Panacibacter ginsenosidivorans: one gene and its partner. The protein of the gene in region 2 interacts with the protein of the main gene of each other region in a pairwise test. Links are inferred from orthologs where the notes say so. Each region holds a gene or a part of one and is shown on either strand. Other genes may lie near its edges.

The links.
Region 1: the proteins of FRZ67_RS02825 (region 2) and FRZ67_RS21795 interact in binary tests that used the Escherichia coli proteins (3 or more experiments, as listed by UniProt). The link is inferred for Panacibacter ginsenosidivorans from one-to-one orthologs.

The regions. Positions count from the first base shown.
Region 1 is NZ_CP042435.1:5,152,393-5,159,817, reverse strand. What follows is about bases 4,079-6,834. They hold FRZ67_RS21795 (MOSC domain-containing protein), read right to left. Parts: upstream 5,978-6,834; coding sequence 5,180-5,977; downstream 4,079-5,179. Other genes in these bases: FRZ67_RS21790 (N-acetylmuramoyl-L-alanine amidase), read left to right, coding at 6,258-6,834; FRZ67_RS21800 (sensor histidine kinase), read right to left, coding at 4,079-5,093. Also shown: FRZ67_RS21815 (ligase-associated DNA damage response DEXH box helicase), read left to right, coding at 1-2,489; FRZ67_RS21810 (class I SAM-dependent methyltransferase), read left to right, coding at 2,606-3,124; FRZ67_RS21805 (LytR/AlgR family response regulator transcription factor), read right to left, coding at 3,220-3,918; more of FRZ67_RS21800, read right to left, coding at 3,915-4,078; more of FRZ67_RS21790, read left to right, coding at 6,835-7,067; FRZ67_RS21785 (DUF72 domain-containing protein), read left to right, coding at 7,089-7,425.
Region 2 is NZ_CP042435.1:692,840-700,508, forward strand. The notes cover bases 1,471-4,470. They hold FRZ67_RS02825 (diflavin oxidoreductase), read right to left. Parts: upstream 3,829-4,470; coding sequence 2,113-3,828; downstream 1,471-2,112. Other genes in these bases: cysI (assimilatory sulfite reductase (NADPH) hemoprotein subunit), read right to left, coding at 1,471-1,887; cobA (uroporphyrinogen-III C-methyltransferase), read right to left, coding at 3,812-4,470. In the rest of the region: FRZ67_RS02815 (precorrin-2 dehydrogenase/sirohydrochlorin ferrochelatase family protein), read right to left, coding at 1-6; more of cysI, read right to left, coding at 232-1,470; more of cobA, read right to left, coding at 4,471-4,666; tyrS (tyrosine--tRNA ligase), read left to right, coding at 5,285-6,562; FRZ67_RS02840 (peptidase associated/transthyretin-like domain-containing protein), read right to left, coding at 6,701-7,018; FRZ67_RS02845 (alpha/beta hydrolase), read left to right, coding at 7,470-7,669. UniProt on the Escherichia coli protein: Component of the sulfite reductase complex that catalyzes the 6-electron reduction of sulfite to sulfide. This is one of several activities required for the biosynthesis of L-cysteine from sulfate.

The DNA of each region.
Region 1 (7,425 bases), 4.5 Mb from region 2 along the record:
TAAAAGATTGGTTTACTGCCAAAAGCTTTGCCCCATTTAGCTTTCAGCAGGAAACGTGGCAGCATATTCTTGATGGCAAAAGCGGTTTGGTAAATGCCCCTACAGGCTGCGGAAAAACATTCTCCGTTTTTATTGGCAGTGTAATACAATTCATTAACGAACATCCGGACAACTACAAAACGAAATCAAAAAACGGTTTACAATTATTGTGGGTAACACCACTGCGTGCATTGGCAAAAGATATTGCACGTGCCATGGAAGAAGTAATTGCAGAATTAGGCATGCAATGGAAAGTTGGCATTCGTAATGGTGATACAGACACCAGTGAGCGGCAAAAACAAAAACGTAATATACCCGAGGTGTTGCTGATAACTCCGGAGAGTTTACATTTATTATTGGCGCAAAAAGGCTATCCTGAAACTTTTAAAGACCTGCGCATTATTGCTGTTGATGAATGGCATGAATTGCTTGGCAGTAAACGTGGTGTACAAGTGGAATTGGCGGTGAGCAGGATTGTAAATGTCGTCAATGGGCAATTGGCAATAGACAACAGAGAAGGTGAAAAGTCAAAAGTTAAAAGTCAAAAAAAACAAATTTCTGTTTGGGGTATTAGCGCAACAATTGGAAATCTGGAAGAAGCAAGAGAAGTGTTGCTTGCGCCTGTAAATTTTGAAGAAAGTGTAATTGTAAAAGCAAACCTGCATAAGCGTACAGAAGTTTATTCCATTATACCAGACGAGATAGAAAAATACCCATGGGCGGGCCATCTTGGTATTAAGCTGGCTGCACAAATTATTCCCATCATTGAAGCAAGCAATACCACGCTCATTTTTATTAATACAAGAGGCATGAGTGAAAGATGGTATCAAACCATTCTTGATATTGCGCCACAGCTTGCCGGCGCCATTGCATTGCACCATGGCAGTATTGAACAAGAGCTGCGTTGGTGGGTTGAAGAAGCATTGCATACACAAAAATTGAAAGCAGTGGTGTGTACTGCAAGTCTTGATCTTGGTGTTGATTTTAGGCCCGTTGATACTGTAATACAGGTTGGTTCTCCTAAAGGTGTATCAAGGTTTTTACAACGTGCAGGCCGCAGTGGGCACAGGCCCGGTGATGTAAGTAAGATTTATTTTTTACCAACACATTCATTGGAATTGGTAGAAGCTGCAGCATTAAAAGAAGCCATCAAGGACAAAGTAATAGAAAGTCGTGAACCAATGTTGCTTTGCTTTGATGTATTGATACAATATCTCTGCACATTAGCTATTGGCGAGGGTTTCAGGCCAGAGGAAATTTTCGAAGAAGTAAGATCAACTTATTGTTTTGCTGATATAAAAGAAAGTGAGTGGCATGAAGTAATATATCATATCACCAGTGGCGGTAAAGCGCTGGAACATTATGATGAATATAAAAAAGTAGAAGTTATTGATGGCTTATACCGCATACGCAACAGGCGCATTGCCATGCGGCATCGAATGCATATTGGCACTATTGTTAGTGATGCGATGATGAAAGTAAAATTCATGAGTGGTGGCTATATTGGTGTGATTGAAGAATGGTTCATTAGTCGTTTGGAGCCTGGTGACGTGTTTGTGTTTGGTGGTTATAATCTTGAAATGGTTGCTATAAAAGATATGACAGTGCTTACACGTAAATCAAAATCGAAGAAAGCATTGGTGCCAAGCTGGATGGGTGGAAGAATGAGTCTTACTGCAAATCTGGGTCATGTGCTGCGTAACACATTTAATAAGATCGCAGCCAATGATCTTGATGAAATTGAATTAAAAAGTTTGCAGCCATTGTTTGAATTGCAAAAGGAATTATCACATATTCCACAATCAGATGAATTGCTGATAGAACATATCGAAGATAAAGATGGTTATCATTTAATGGTGTATCCGTTTGAAGGCAGGCAGGTGCATGAAGCCATGAGTTCATTGATGGCATACCGCATCAGCAAAGCAACAGCCATTACTTTTTCTATCGCTATGAATGATTACGGTTTTGAATTATTGAGTGATCGCCCCATTCCTGTGGATGACACCAACGTGCATGAATTATTTACAACTGAAAATCTTATTACAGACATTCAAAAGAGTGTAAACTCTGTTGAAATGGCAACACGTAAATTCCGTGATATTGCTGTGATTGGCGGATTGATCTTCCAGGGTTTTCCTGGTGAGCAAAAAAAGGCAAGACACCTGCAATCCTCTGCCGGACTGCTTTTCAAGGTGTTTAGCGAATATGACCCCCATAATATTTTATTGCGGCAGGCATACCAGGAAGTGTTTGATCAGCAGATGGAAGAAGTGCGTTTGCGCAATGCATTGCAGCGTATACAAAATAGTCGCATCGTGATTATGTTTCCACAGCAGTTTACACCGTTGTCTTTTCCTATTATCGTTGATGGATTAAGCAGGTATAATCTTTCATCTGAAAGACTGGAAGATCGCATAAGAAGAATGCAACAGCAACTTGAAAATTAAAATATAAATGATAGTAATTTTTATGAGCCAGACTATATTACTATTACGCATCTTCCTTGCGTCGCACGCTTGTACGTTCTTATCTTTATTCAGCAATTAGTAGCACCTGATAGAATATGCAATTAAGCGAGGCAATAAAATTAATTCAACATAAAGACATCCTGCACACAGCGCCACAAACGTGGGCTGATCTGGGTTGTGGTTCGGGTTTGTTTACACAAGCCTTAGCAAACTTGCTGAATAACAACAGTACAATTTATGCAGTAGATAAAACCATAGGCGGCTTTAGAAAATTCTCTACACCAATTACAATTGAATTTTTGCAACTTGATTTTATTAAAGACACTATACCTCTTAGTGATCTGAATGGTGTATTAATGGCTAACTCCCTTCATTACGTAAAAGATAAAATTTTATTCATAAATAAGTTGATGCACTTATTAAGGAAAGATGGTTATTTATTATTAGTAGAATATGATACAGATAAATCAAATCCCTGGGTTCCTTACCCATTGAGTTTTTCATCTTTAAATACATTATTCAAACAAATAAAACACAAAGAGATAATAAAATTACAAGAACATCCTTCAGTTTTTGGAAGAGCGAATATGTATGCAGCATTGATAAAACTATAAACTTTTTGCTCACTAAATAATAAGGTGTTGAAGAGTGCGACGCAACAGGCGATGCCATAAGATCAAAAGCCAGGTCCATAAAAAATTCATTGCAATCAACGGGCGATAAGATTCATTACTTTCTCTTTATAACTTATGCCAATAGGGATGGTTGCTTTACCCATTTCTATAGAGTTTCCGTAAATGCTTTTGATGTGCGCAACTGCAATAATATAAGATTTGTGTACACGGATAAATTGCTTTGAAGGTAGCAACTGTTCCATTTCCTGCATCGTCTGGTGTGTAACAAGTATGTTTTCCTGCGTATGAATTTTTAAATAATCTTTCATGCCTTCTATGTAAATAATATCAGGAAAGTCGATCTTAAAAAATTTGCTATTGCTTTTAATGAAGATATGATCACCGGTTACATCGCCGCTTTCAGTTTTGTTTTGTAAAACAAATTTGCCGTCAACAATTTTACTGATCGTTTTTGAAAAACGATCAAATGAAATGGGCTTTAGCAAATAATCAATAACATTGAATTCATAACTCTCTAATGCGTACTCTGCATAAGCTGTTGTGAGCACAACGAGTGGCGGATTGTTTAATGAACGCAGAAAATTCAGTCCAGTCATTCCGGGTAATTGAATATCAAGAAACATCAGGTCAACTTCATACTTATTCAACAATGCCTGCGCTTCCATCGCATTATTGCAAACACCTACCAGTTCAAATCTTTCTGCTTTTTGCAAATGGCTTTGAATAACCTGCTGTGCAAGTACTTCGTCTTCTACTATTATACACTTTATCAAGCAGCCTGTGGTTTTATAATTAATGAAACTGTGAATACATTGTTCTTTAAAATTACATCAAGCGTGTGAGCATCGGGATATAATGTTTCCAACCGGTCTTTTGCATTTTTGAGCCTTACTTTGCTTTCCTGTCTTTCATCTTTATCCGTTTGAATAATATCCAATGTGTAAGCAGCAGGATATAATAATTCAAGCAGGCTCTTACTTCCGCTGATACCTTTGCCATGAATTCTCTTTGCCTGTGTCTCAAGATCAATGTTTGTATTGTTGAGTACATTTAATACGATCTCACCTGGCTTTACTTTTATAGTAATATAAATAAATGGCTCAATCTCCGTATTATCCAATGCGTGTTTAAATCCGTTTTCAATAAAAGAAATAAAAAGAAAAGGTTCTATCATTATGCCTTCCGTATCTCCTTCCACAGTAAAACGTATATCTGCTTTAAACCTTATTTTTTCTATTTCAATATAGTTCCTGATGAAATCAATTTCTTTATTCAAAGAAATCCTGTCTTCATTGCATTCGTATATCAGGTAGCGCATTACATCTGCCAGTTTTACTACTGCTTCAGGCGCTTTATCAGATTTTTGCAGGCTAAGCGAATAAATACTATTCAACGTATTAAAAAGAAAATGAGGATTCAGTTGCGCACGCAGGTATCGAAGTTTATAAAAATTATTTTCCTTTTGAAGTATAGCCATCGAATCATCTTTTGTCATCGCTTCTCTTATAAAGCAAATTACCCCGGCAAAAAGCATGTTGATAATGATCCATAAACCTTCGCGAATGAACGTGCCATAGCTATGAGAAACATAATTGAATTCGGGAGGCGTAAGATCATGGATCGTTAAAACAATTGAGCAGATCGCAAAAAATAATGATTGTATCACCAGGAAGAAACCAATACTCAATAGTGCAAAAAGAATGTACCGTTTACGAAAAAGAAATTTAGAAACAATAAACCTGGCATATAATACATAAGCAGGAAGAAACAGCATATTAATGATAATAATAACTAAAAGGTCCAATACTATTGGAGTGGGATGAGCTTTTAAATATTCATGGAATATACTCCACCAATTAACGAGGGGATTCATAAGGCAAAGAATTATCCAACCCGTAATTTCGATCTTGTTGACCGGTCTTATTATTCTGTCATTATCAAATTCCATAGCAGTAGTGTTTCAATATAAAGCTACTCCTAATAATACAAGCTTATAATTGATTTCGACAAACTATCAAAAATATTCGATGAAGTTTAAAGCAGCGTTATTTTATCGCCTGCATGAAGCGTGCCGGTGTTATTATATAAAAGGTTTTGACCAAAGTAAACCTTGTTATCCCGCATGCGGTATGTGCTTAGTGTTTTAAGTGGCTCTTTATTTTTCTCACCGGTTTGCTGATCAATGGTTGTAATAACACAACGTGCACAAAGCTTTACACCATAAAAATTTATACCGTTAATTTCAAAGGCTTTCATATCATCTTCCTGGAAAGGATAACCACCCGTAAACACAATATTCGGTCTAAAACGGTTTATAGGTAAGGGTTCTGTAAGTTTTTCATTAAGATCATCAAGTGATGCCTGTCCAATAATCAGCAAAGGATAACCATCAGAAAAACTGGTGATTTCATTATGATGAGCATATTTCAAATCAACAAGTCGCCGCGTATCATCAGGCATATATACCAGCCTGCATTCCTGCGAAAGTATTTCAGAAAACCACGCATCTGCTTCTTTACTAATGTAAGTTGCTTCACAAACATCATCCCAAATATTTACTGTAACCGGCGCATCATTTTCATTGTGCAATGGAACAGATAATATATGCCCTTGTTTATGTAAATGGTGTATCAATAAATTTTCATCAGTAATAGAAACTCTTAATAACGACATTTCATTTACTTCACGTTGCGAAATAAATTTCCCTGCAGCATCGACCAGCATCCAGCGTCTGTCATGCTCAAACCCACGATCTGTAAGCTTTGCTTCATTTACAGCAACACCACCTAATGATTTAACCGGGTAAATATATAGTTCACTAATGCTAAGCATAAAATGTCTGTTGCAATAAAGATATATGATGTGATTAATATGGATATTTATTTTTGGTTGCAAGCTGTTGTACTTCTAGCAACCCAGTTGTGTCACTCACTTGTACGTTCTGATCGTGAATGGTCAATTGTGAATGGTTAATAAGTCCTTCACCATTGACCACTTATTATTCACCTGTACAAGAGTGCGACGCAACAGTAGCATCATAATTTTACTGCAGCTGGTTACATAATCCTGCTACATAAAAATCATTGCTTAATTTCATTTTACAAATATGAACATGAGACACAGAATTTTGTTATTAATTTTTATATCATTTTTACAATTACTTAGTTGTTCGCGCAATCCGTATGCAGCAACAAATAAATTGTATAAAAAACAAGCTAAAGCTTTTTCGAAAACAATTGCTACCTATCCATTGGAAGACTCCTTACAAAACGCACCATACTTTGTAGGAACTACCAACTTTAATTTGCGCAAACCAAACTTTGTTATCATACATCACACAGCACAAGACAGTTGCGGGCAAACACTGAAAACATTTACGCTGCAACGTACACAGGTAAGTGCACACTATGTTATTTGCAAAGACGGAACGATTCATCACATGCTAAATGATTATCTGCGTGCATGGCATGCTGGTGCAGGCAAATGGGGCAATGATGCAGATATTAACAGCAGCAGCATCGGCATTGAACTCGACAATAATGGTTTTGATTTTTTTCCTGATGCGCAAATGAAAAGCCTTTTGCAATTATTAACGTCGTTGAAGAAAACATATAATATTCCAACTGCAAATGTTATTGGTCATGCAGATATTGCACCAACAAGAAAAAATGATCCCAACATATTCTTTCCCTGGAAAGAGCTTGCAGGCAAAGGGTTTGGTAATTGGTACGATGATACAACGAATATAATAATGCCACCATTTTTTGATGATATAAAAGCATTACGCATTATCGGTTATGATACAAAGGATACTACTGCTGCAATACTAACTTTTAAAAGACATTGGCTGCAGGATACAACGAGAGTTTTAAGTGACGCCGATAAGAAAGTGTTGTACATGGTAGAAAAAAAGTTTGACTGATATTGCTAAAATATTTTACTCATGGAATTCGGACGTGTTGATGAAAGCGAATTAAATAATATAGATTTTTCTTTACCTGCAGAGCCTGTGTTTAACAAACAAGTGCTGAAAGGTAAGCCTGTAAAGAATCCCAAAGTTTATATAGGTTGTGCCAAATGGGGAAGATTGGAATGGGTAGGCAAAATATATCCGCCCAAAACAAAGGAAAAAGATTTTCTTGATCATTATGTACAACACTATAATTGCATTGAACTGAATGCAACACACTACAAAATTTATGGAGCAACAGGCATTGCAAAATGGGCTGCAAAAGCAAAAGGAAAAGATTTTTTATTCTGTCCGAAAATGTACCAGGGCG
Region 2 (7,669 bases):
AGCCATAATTGCGGCAAGTTAAAATATTTATTGCTGAATAATGAATAAAGCGTACAAGAGTGCGACGCAACGAAGTTTAAGAAAAATAATACAGTTTGGTACATAAAATAAAATGCATAATTACCGCACCTTGCTCCCTCCCAGGATTGAGAGGGATGCGGGGATTGGTTTATAGTCAACACATGAGAGACGAAATGAAAATTGTTCTCTCGAACAATTAATAAATCTCATTTACACTATCCCTTCACGCATTATGAAATCGCCGAAACTTTCTTTCTCTTCACGCTTCGCTTTAAAGCTTCCCAACAACACATCCAGTTCTTTCAATATGGCAGCCTCATCGAGATTTTCCTTGTAAATTTTATTCAACCTGTAACCATTGGCGTCTGCACCGAGATACATATTATAATGACCTAATGCAGTACCAATAAATCCAATTTCTGAAATATAAGGTCTTGCACAACCGTTAGGGCAACCAGTCATACGAATAGTAATGCCTTCCTCCTGCAAACTATGTTTATTCATCAGCACATCTATCTTATCGATAAGTGATGGTAAATAACGTTGCGCTTCTGCAAGTGCCAGCGGGCAAGTATTTAACGCCACACAAGCCAATGCGTTTTTTCTTAAAGGCGATGCTTTTTCTGTTGTAGCAATAACACCATACCTCGTTAATATCTCATCAACAAAAGCCTTGTCTTCTTCTTTTATGTCGCCGACAATAAGATTCTGATTGGCGGTAAATCTGAACTGTGCTTTACCACTTTCTGCAATATCCAAGCATGCTTTTTTGAATTGCACTTTTTCATCGTCAAGCAATCTTCCATTTTCAACAAACATCGTATAATACCAAAGTCCTTCATGATTTTGTTGCCAACCATACCAATCATCTCTTGTGGTAAACACTGCTTTCTTTGCAGGCTTAAATGTAACACCACTGCGCTTTTCAACTTCTGCTTTAAAAGCATCCACACCCATTCTATCCATTGTGTATTTTAAACGGGATGTTTTTCTATCTGTTCTGTTTCCAAAATCTCTTTGCGTTGTTGCTATATCGTAAACAACTTTTTCAAGATCATCCTTTTCAACATAACCTAACACAGTTCCAAGTCTTGGATAAGTGTCAGGATTACCGTGTGTAGTGCCCATGCCACCACCTGCTGAAATATTAAAACCAATAAGTTTATTGTTTTCTATAATAGCAATTATGCCAACATCATTTGTAAAAATATCTACATCGTTGTATGGCGGAATTGCAATTGCTATTTTGAATTTTCTTGGTAAATAACGATCCTGGTAAAGTTTATCTTCTTCATTTACTTCAAGCAACTTTTCTTCATCAAGCCAAACTTCATAGTATGCTCTTGTTTTCGGAAGCAACAAATAACTTATCTTATCTGCGTACTGAAAAACTTCTTCATGTATCTCAGAAAATTTTGGATGCGCACTCGCAATTACGTTCCTGTTCACATCTCCACATGCTGCAATAGAATCAAGCTTCATTTTATCAAATGCAGCAATGGTGGGCTTTATGTGCGATTTTAAAATTCCATGCAACTGCACTGTTTGCCTTGTTGTAATTTTTATTACACCTGTTGAATGTTCGCCCGCAATATGATGCAACGCAATCCATTCTTCCGGTGTAAGCAATCCGCCAGGCAAACGCAAACGGATCATGAAAGAATATAAACGCTCTAATTTTTTTGATGCACGCTCTTCTCTCCTGTCGCGATCATCCTGCATATACATGCCATGAAATTTAATCAGCGACTGGTCATCTTCACGTATTGCACCCGTATGCTCATCCAACAAACTTTCTTTGAGCGTGCCACGTAAACCATGACTCGCTTTTTTTATTCTTTCGACCGGAGATTCATTCTGCGACATATAATTAATTCTAAGTTGTAAGTAATCTGTAACTATTTTTTGTACTTAACTTTTTTGTTCTTTGGTCATCGCCCGTTGTGCCACTCACTTGTACGTTCTTTATAATATTGAACAAAGTGTTGAAGAGTGCGACGCAACGAAAGCTTCATATTTATTCTAATGTTTGGCTCAAAAAAATCCTACTCAATTATTGCTCACTGTTCGCTGTTCATTATTCTTTGTTCACTAATAAACATCTTTATGATATCTGCCTGCTTCTTTCATTGCATTTAAATATTCCTGTGCAGCTTCTCCACTAATATTTTTTTCCTGCGCAATAATGTTGAACAAAGTTTTCTCTACATCATAGCTCATCGGATCTTTGCAACCACAGATATAGATCTGTGCGCCGCCTTCTATCCATTCAAACAAATCTTTTGCATGTTGCTGCATTTTATGTTGCACATATACTTTTTCTTTCTGATCTCTTGAAAATGCAAGGTTGAGTTTGGTGAGAACACCCGTGTCTCTTAAACCCTGCAGATCTGTTTGATACAGGAAGTCTGTAACAAAATGCTGATCGCCAAAGAACAACCAATTGCGGCCTTCAGCTCCTTGTGCATCACGTTCAAATAAGAAAGAACGAAACGGTGCAATACCAGTGCCAGGTCCAATCATGATCACATCTGTCTTTGTATCGGGTAAACGAAATGCATTATTCTTTTGCACATAAACCTGCAGCGTATCATTTTCTTTTAACTGCGATAAATAATCTGAGCACAAACCAAAACGCTTTTGTCCGTCTACAGAAAAATGATCGCGGCTAACAGTTATATGTACTTCATTCTCTCCATGCGATGCAGGTGAAGAAGCAACAGAATATAATCTTGGCGCAATGGGCTCAAGAATAGCAACCAATTGCTGTACGTTCCATTTTTTATCAGCAGGATAAATACGCAACAGGTCGGCAAGATCCATTTTTATGTTTGGAATTTCTTTACCCGATAAGGAAGCGTAATGTTGTATAATACGCTCCGGCAGATGCTGAATATTTATTTTGGAATTAAATAATTCTTCTGCTTTATAAGTTTGATCGCGGAACTGGAATTCTTCATTGCCTTTCAATGAAAGTAAATCAAGAATTTTCTTCACTGAGGCTGCATTGTTTTTTGCCACAATGCCAATTGCATCACCGGGCTGGTAGCTAATGGCTTCTTCTGTTGCAATTTCTATATGATAAGTTTCTTTATTAGAACCACGATCGTTAAGGTTGATCGTTGTAACAACAGTACCATCATAAAATTTCTTTCCTGTTTTTGCAGGTTTTGATTTTACGCCAGGCGTACCGTTTGTTACTCCGCCTACCGCAAGAGCCGCAGTGATTAATTCATCTATCCACGCATTGGCATCGGCCTCAAAATCTGTATCGCATTTTTTCATTTGTACAATTCTGCGCCCTCCAAGAAAATGTAAACGCTTGTCAACATCTTCACCAGCCTGGCAGAATAAAGGATACGCTGTATCGCCTAATGCAAGCACCGCATATTTTAATTGACTTAATGCCACATCATTCTGATGAATATAATCATAGAATTTTTTTGCAGCGGCTGGTGGTTCTCCATCGCCTTGCGTACTGATGACGACGATCATGTATGATTCTTTGGCAAGATCATTTAAACGATATTGGTCAAGGCTTTTGATCTTTGCCTGCACACCCTGTTTCTTCAAACGATTGCCAAAATCTGTTGCTACTTTTTTTGAATTGCCCGTTTCTGTTCCATATACTATTGTACATGCCGGCATTACAAAAGAAGCATCCTGTACAAATTCATTTGCGGGTGTTTCAACCATTATTGGTTGCCCTGTAAGTGCGGCTATGTAACCGCTGATCCACATCAATTCATCTCTCGATGCGCCCTTCGCCAGCTCGTGTAACATCTGTAATTTAGGCCCTGCTAACATGTTTCTCTTGTATATGATTGATCAATGAAATTAATTCGGGATTATCCTGCAATGGTTTGAAATAATGTTTGCGTTCCTCATTATTTGCCTGCCATTTAAATTGCCTATATAAAGCTGTAACCTTACCCATTATTACCAGTGAAGGGCTTATAAATGATGCAGGTTTTTCTGCTGTTTCAAAACCACCCAATGTATATTCATAGACATATTGTTGCGGCGTTGTAGCCTGCTCAACAATAAGAAATGGAATAGTTGCATCAGCACTATGTTGTAATAATTTATTAACCAGTTGTGGCAGTGCGTTACCGGTCATATAAAACACCAATGTATCTTCAAATGAAGCAAGATGCTTCCATGCTTCATCTGCGATTGCAGTATTTTGGTAATAAGTAAGAACACGAACACCGGTTGATAATCCTCTTGCTGTTAACGGCACACCTGTTGCAGCAGAAGCACCTGACGCAGCAGTAATGCCAGGAATAATTTCGTAAGGAATATTGTTTTCATTTACAGTAATCAGTTCATCCAAAACATTCGAATACAATGCAACATCGCCGCCTTTCAATCTTACCACTGTATTGTAAGCAGATGCAAACTGAACAATCAAATCATTTATTTCATATTGTGGTGTTGAAGATTCACTTCTACCTTGTTTACCTACAGGTATTATAACTGCATTTGGATTTACATATGCTTTCAAAATTTCCTCACTTACCAGGCGGTCAACAATCACCACTTCTGCTATAGATAAAACCTTTGCTGCTTTTATGGTAAGCAAATCTGGATCGCCGGGGCCGGCGCCAATAAAATAAACTGTTCCATATTTTTGCCTACCCATTAGTCCACAATTTTAGTAGATTAAAGTATAAAATAAAAAGCAAGCCCTTTTTCAAATCAAAATACAATGATTTGGTGCAACAAACAGTCAAACACATTACACTTCTATCCTTCAGATTTGTATTTATGTTTGGTAGAATGTTAGTTGGCATTGCCATTGTGTTGAGAATAAATTTGAAAAGGAAATTGCTAAACAATAATATGATCTGCTTCGTAATGTGTATTAACAGCAACACAAACAACAGCGCTTGCAGATCATGAGTTGCATGTGGCAACAAGAATGAAGATGTGTGAGTTTAGCCATTAGTCTACCAGATTGGTGGTGCAAAGAAACAGCAGAATGAATAGTCTACCAAATAAATAGAAAATATTTAGTGAAAAAAAAGCTAACATTTGTTTGAGCAGCAAAGAATTGTTGTAGAACAAGAGTGCGACGCAACAGGAGCTTAATATTTATTCGTATGCCAGGTACAACAAGAAAATATTTATGAGCCAAACAATTTTATTTCAGTGACGCTATGTTGCGTCGCACTCTTGTACGTTCTGTTCTTTATGCGACAATTAACTTTTTGATTGTGATACTAAAATGCAACTGTTACATTTGCGAAAATTTTGATGCATGAACCTGATAGAAGAATTACGTTGGCGTGGATTGATCCAGGATATAATGCCCGGAACAGAAGAACAATTGCAAAAAGAAATGACCAGCGGATATATTGGTTTTGATCCTACTGCGGATAGCTTGCACATTGGCAGCCTTGTTCCAATATTATTACTAGTGCATTTGCAAAAAGCAGGACATAAACCATATGCATTAGTAGGTGGTGCAACGGGCATGGTGGGCGACCCATCAGGAAAAAGCGAAGAAAGAAATCTTTTAAGTGAAGATGTGCTTGCTAAAAACCAGGCTGGTGTAAAAAAACAATTGGAGAAATTTCTTGACTTCGATGCATCCAAACCCAATGCAGCAGTAATGGTGAATAACTACGATTGGTTTAAAGGCATGGGGTTCCTGGAATTTATAAGAGATGCCGGCAAACACATAACCGTAAATTATATGATGGCTAAAGACAGTGTAAAGAAAAGATTGCAAAGTGAGGTTGGTTTAAGCTTTACTGAGTTTACATACCAATTGATACAGGGTTATGATTTTTATTGGTTATACAAAAACAAAAATTGTAAACTGCAGATGGGTGGTAGTGATCAGTGGGGGAATATTACAACAGGTACTGAATTAATTCGCAGAAAAGCTGGTGGTGAAGCATTTGCTTTTACGTGCCCTTTACTGACAAAAGCGGATGGTGGCAAATTTGGTAAAACAGAAAAAGGAAATATTTGGCTGGATGCAGAAAAAACAACGCCTTATCAGTTTTATCAATTCTGGCTTAATGCGACTGACGATGATGCAAAAAAATGGATTAAAATATTTACATTCTTAACAGAAACAGAGATAAATGAATCGATCTCTGCCCATGAAAAAGATGCTGGCCAAAGACTATTGCAAAAAAGACTGGCAAAGGAAGTTACCGTTTTTGTACATGGAGATGAAGCATATAACACAGCCATTGAAACAACAGAAAAACTTTTTGCCAATAAAAATGCTGATGCTGAAAGTTTGAGTATTAACGACCTGGAAAATATGGAAGGCATAATTAAATTTAATTACTCGCAAACAAAAATTGTGTCCGGTATTGATATAGTTACTTTTCTTGCAGAAACAGGCGTTTTTCCAAGCAAGGGAGAGGCAAGAAAAAATATTCAGAATGGAGGAATCAGCGTTAACAGGAAGAAAGTGGAAGATATACAAATGAATATCAATAATGCCACTCTATTGCATAATAAATATATATTGATTCAAAAGGGTAAAAGGAATTATTACCTCGTCTGTGCTGAATAGTGAACAGAATTTACTAGTGAGAGACACAACAAAAGTTTAACAGCAATACTAATGACAGGTATAAAAAATAAAACAGGCAGTTAATAAACACTACTGCCTGTTTTTAGCTTTAATAACCGTCCTTAGTACATTGTTTTTTTATTTTTGCAACATTATTTCTCCAAGATCTGCAGAACTTCCATCAGTTACCTGAACGCCTTCTTTTATCACATCTTTGTAAGGCTCGACTGCATCGATATAAACTTTATAAGTGCCAGCTTTTGCATTCTGAATTTCAAAAGTTCCCTGGTTGATCATAGCTTTTAAAGTATCTGTGGCAGATAATGCCCATACCTGGGATGCCCCGTCTACCGGTGTAATTTTACCTTTGATTGAACCACCCTGGAAAGTTGTAAAAGCGAATAATCCTGCCACCACTGCAGACAACGCCATAAGACCAATACGTGTGTTTTTCATACTTTAGCATTTAAGTAAACGATTATAAATTGATTAACCGGCATTGAAAAGAGTATCAACGCCGTTTTAAAATTTGCAAGTACCATGCCAATAACATTTAACAGCAGTAATGTACCTGTGTTTGATTTTACAAAAATTTCCGCAATAAAATGTGCATTAAAAAGTGCAGAAGAGGTTAACAAGAAACACCTAAAATATTTGAGAAATAATATTAACAGAAATAACTTCACAATACAATTGAGTGCAATAATAATCTGTTAAAAGAAAGTTTTGTATCTCTTGCGGCGAAACAGAAATTCCGTAAAAAGAAAGAATGTTAGCCACGAAAGCATCGGATTAGCAAATGTGGAAAGCTTCGGCTGATACAAATGCGAAATTTGATGCTTTTCTTTTTTTGTTACTCTACCAATCTAGAAATCATTCCTAAGTTTGTGCAGAATTACTATAACTTATGAAAGTATATTTCCTATCAGGTTTGGGGGCTGATAAAACAGTTTTCCAATTTCTTGATCTTGATTTCTGCGAACCTGTTTTCATTGAATGGATCGCTCCTCATAAAAATGAATCCCTGCCCAACTACGCATTGCGTTTAACAAAGCACTACCATATTCCTGTAAATGCTATTATTATCGGGCTTTCATTTGGAGGTAT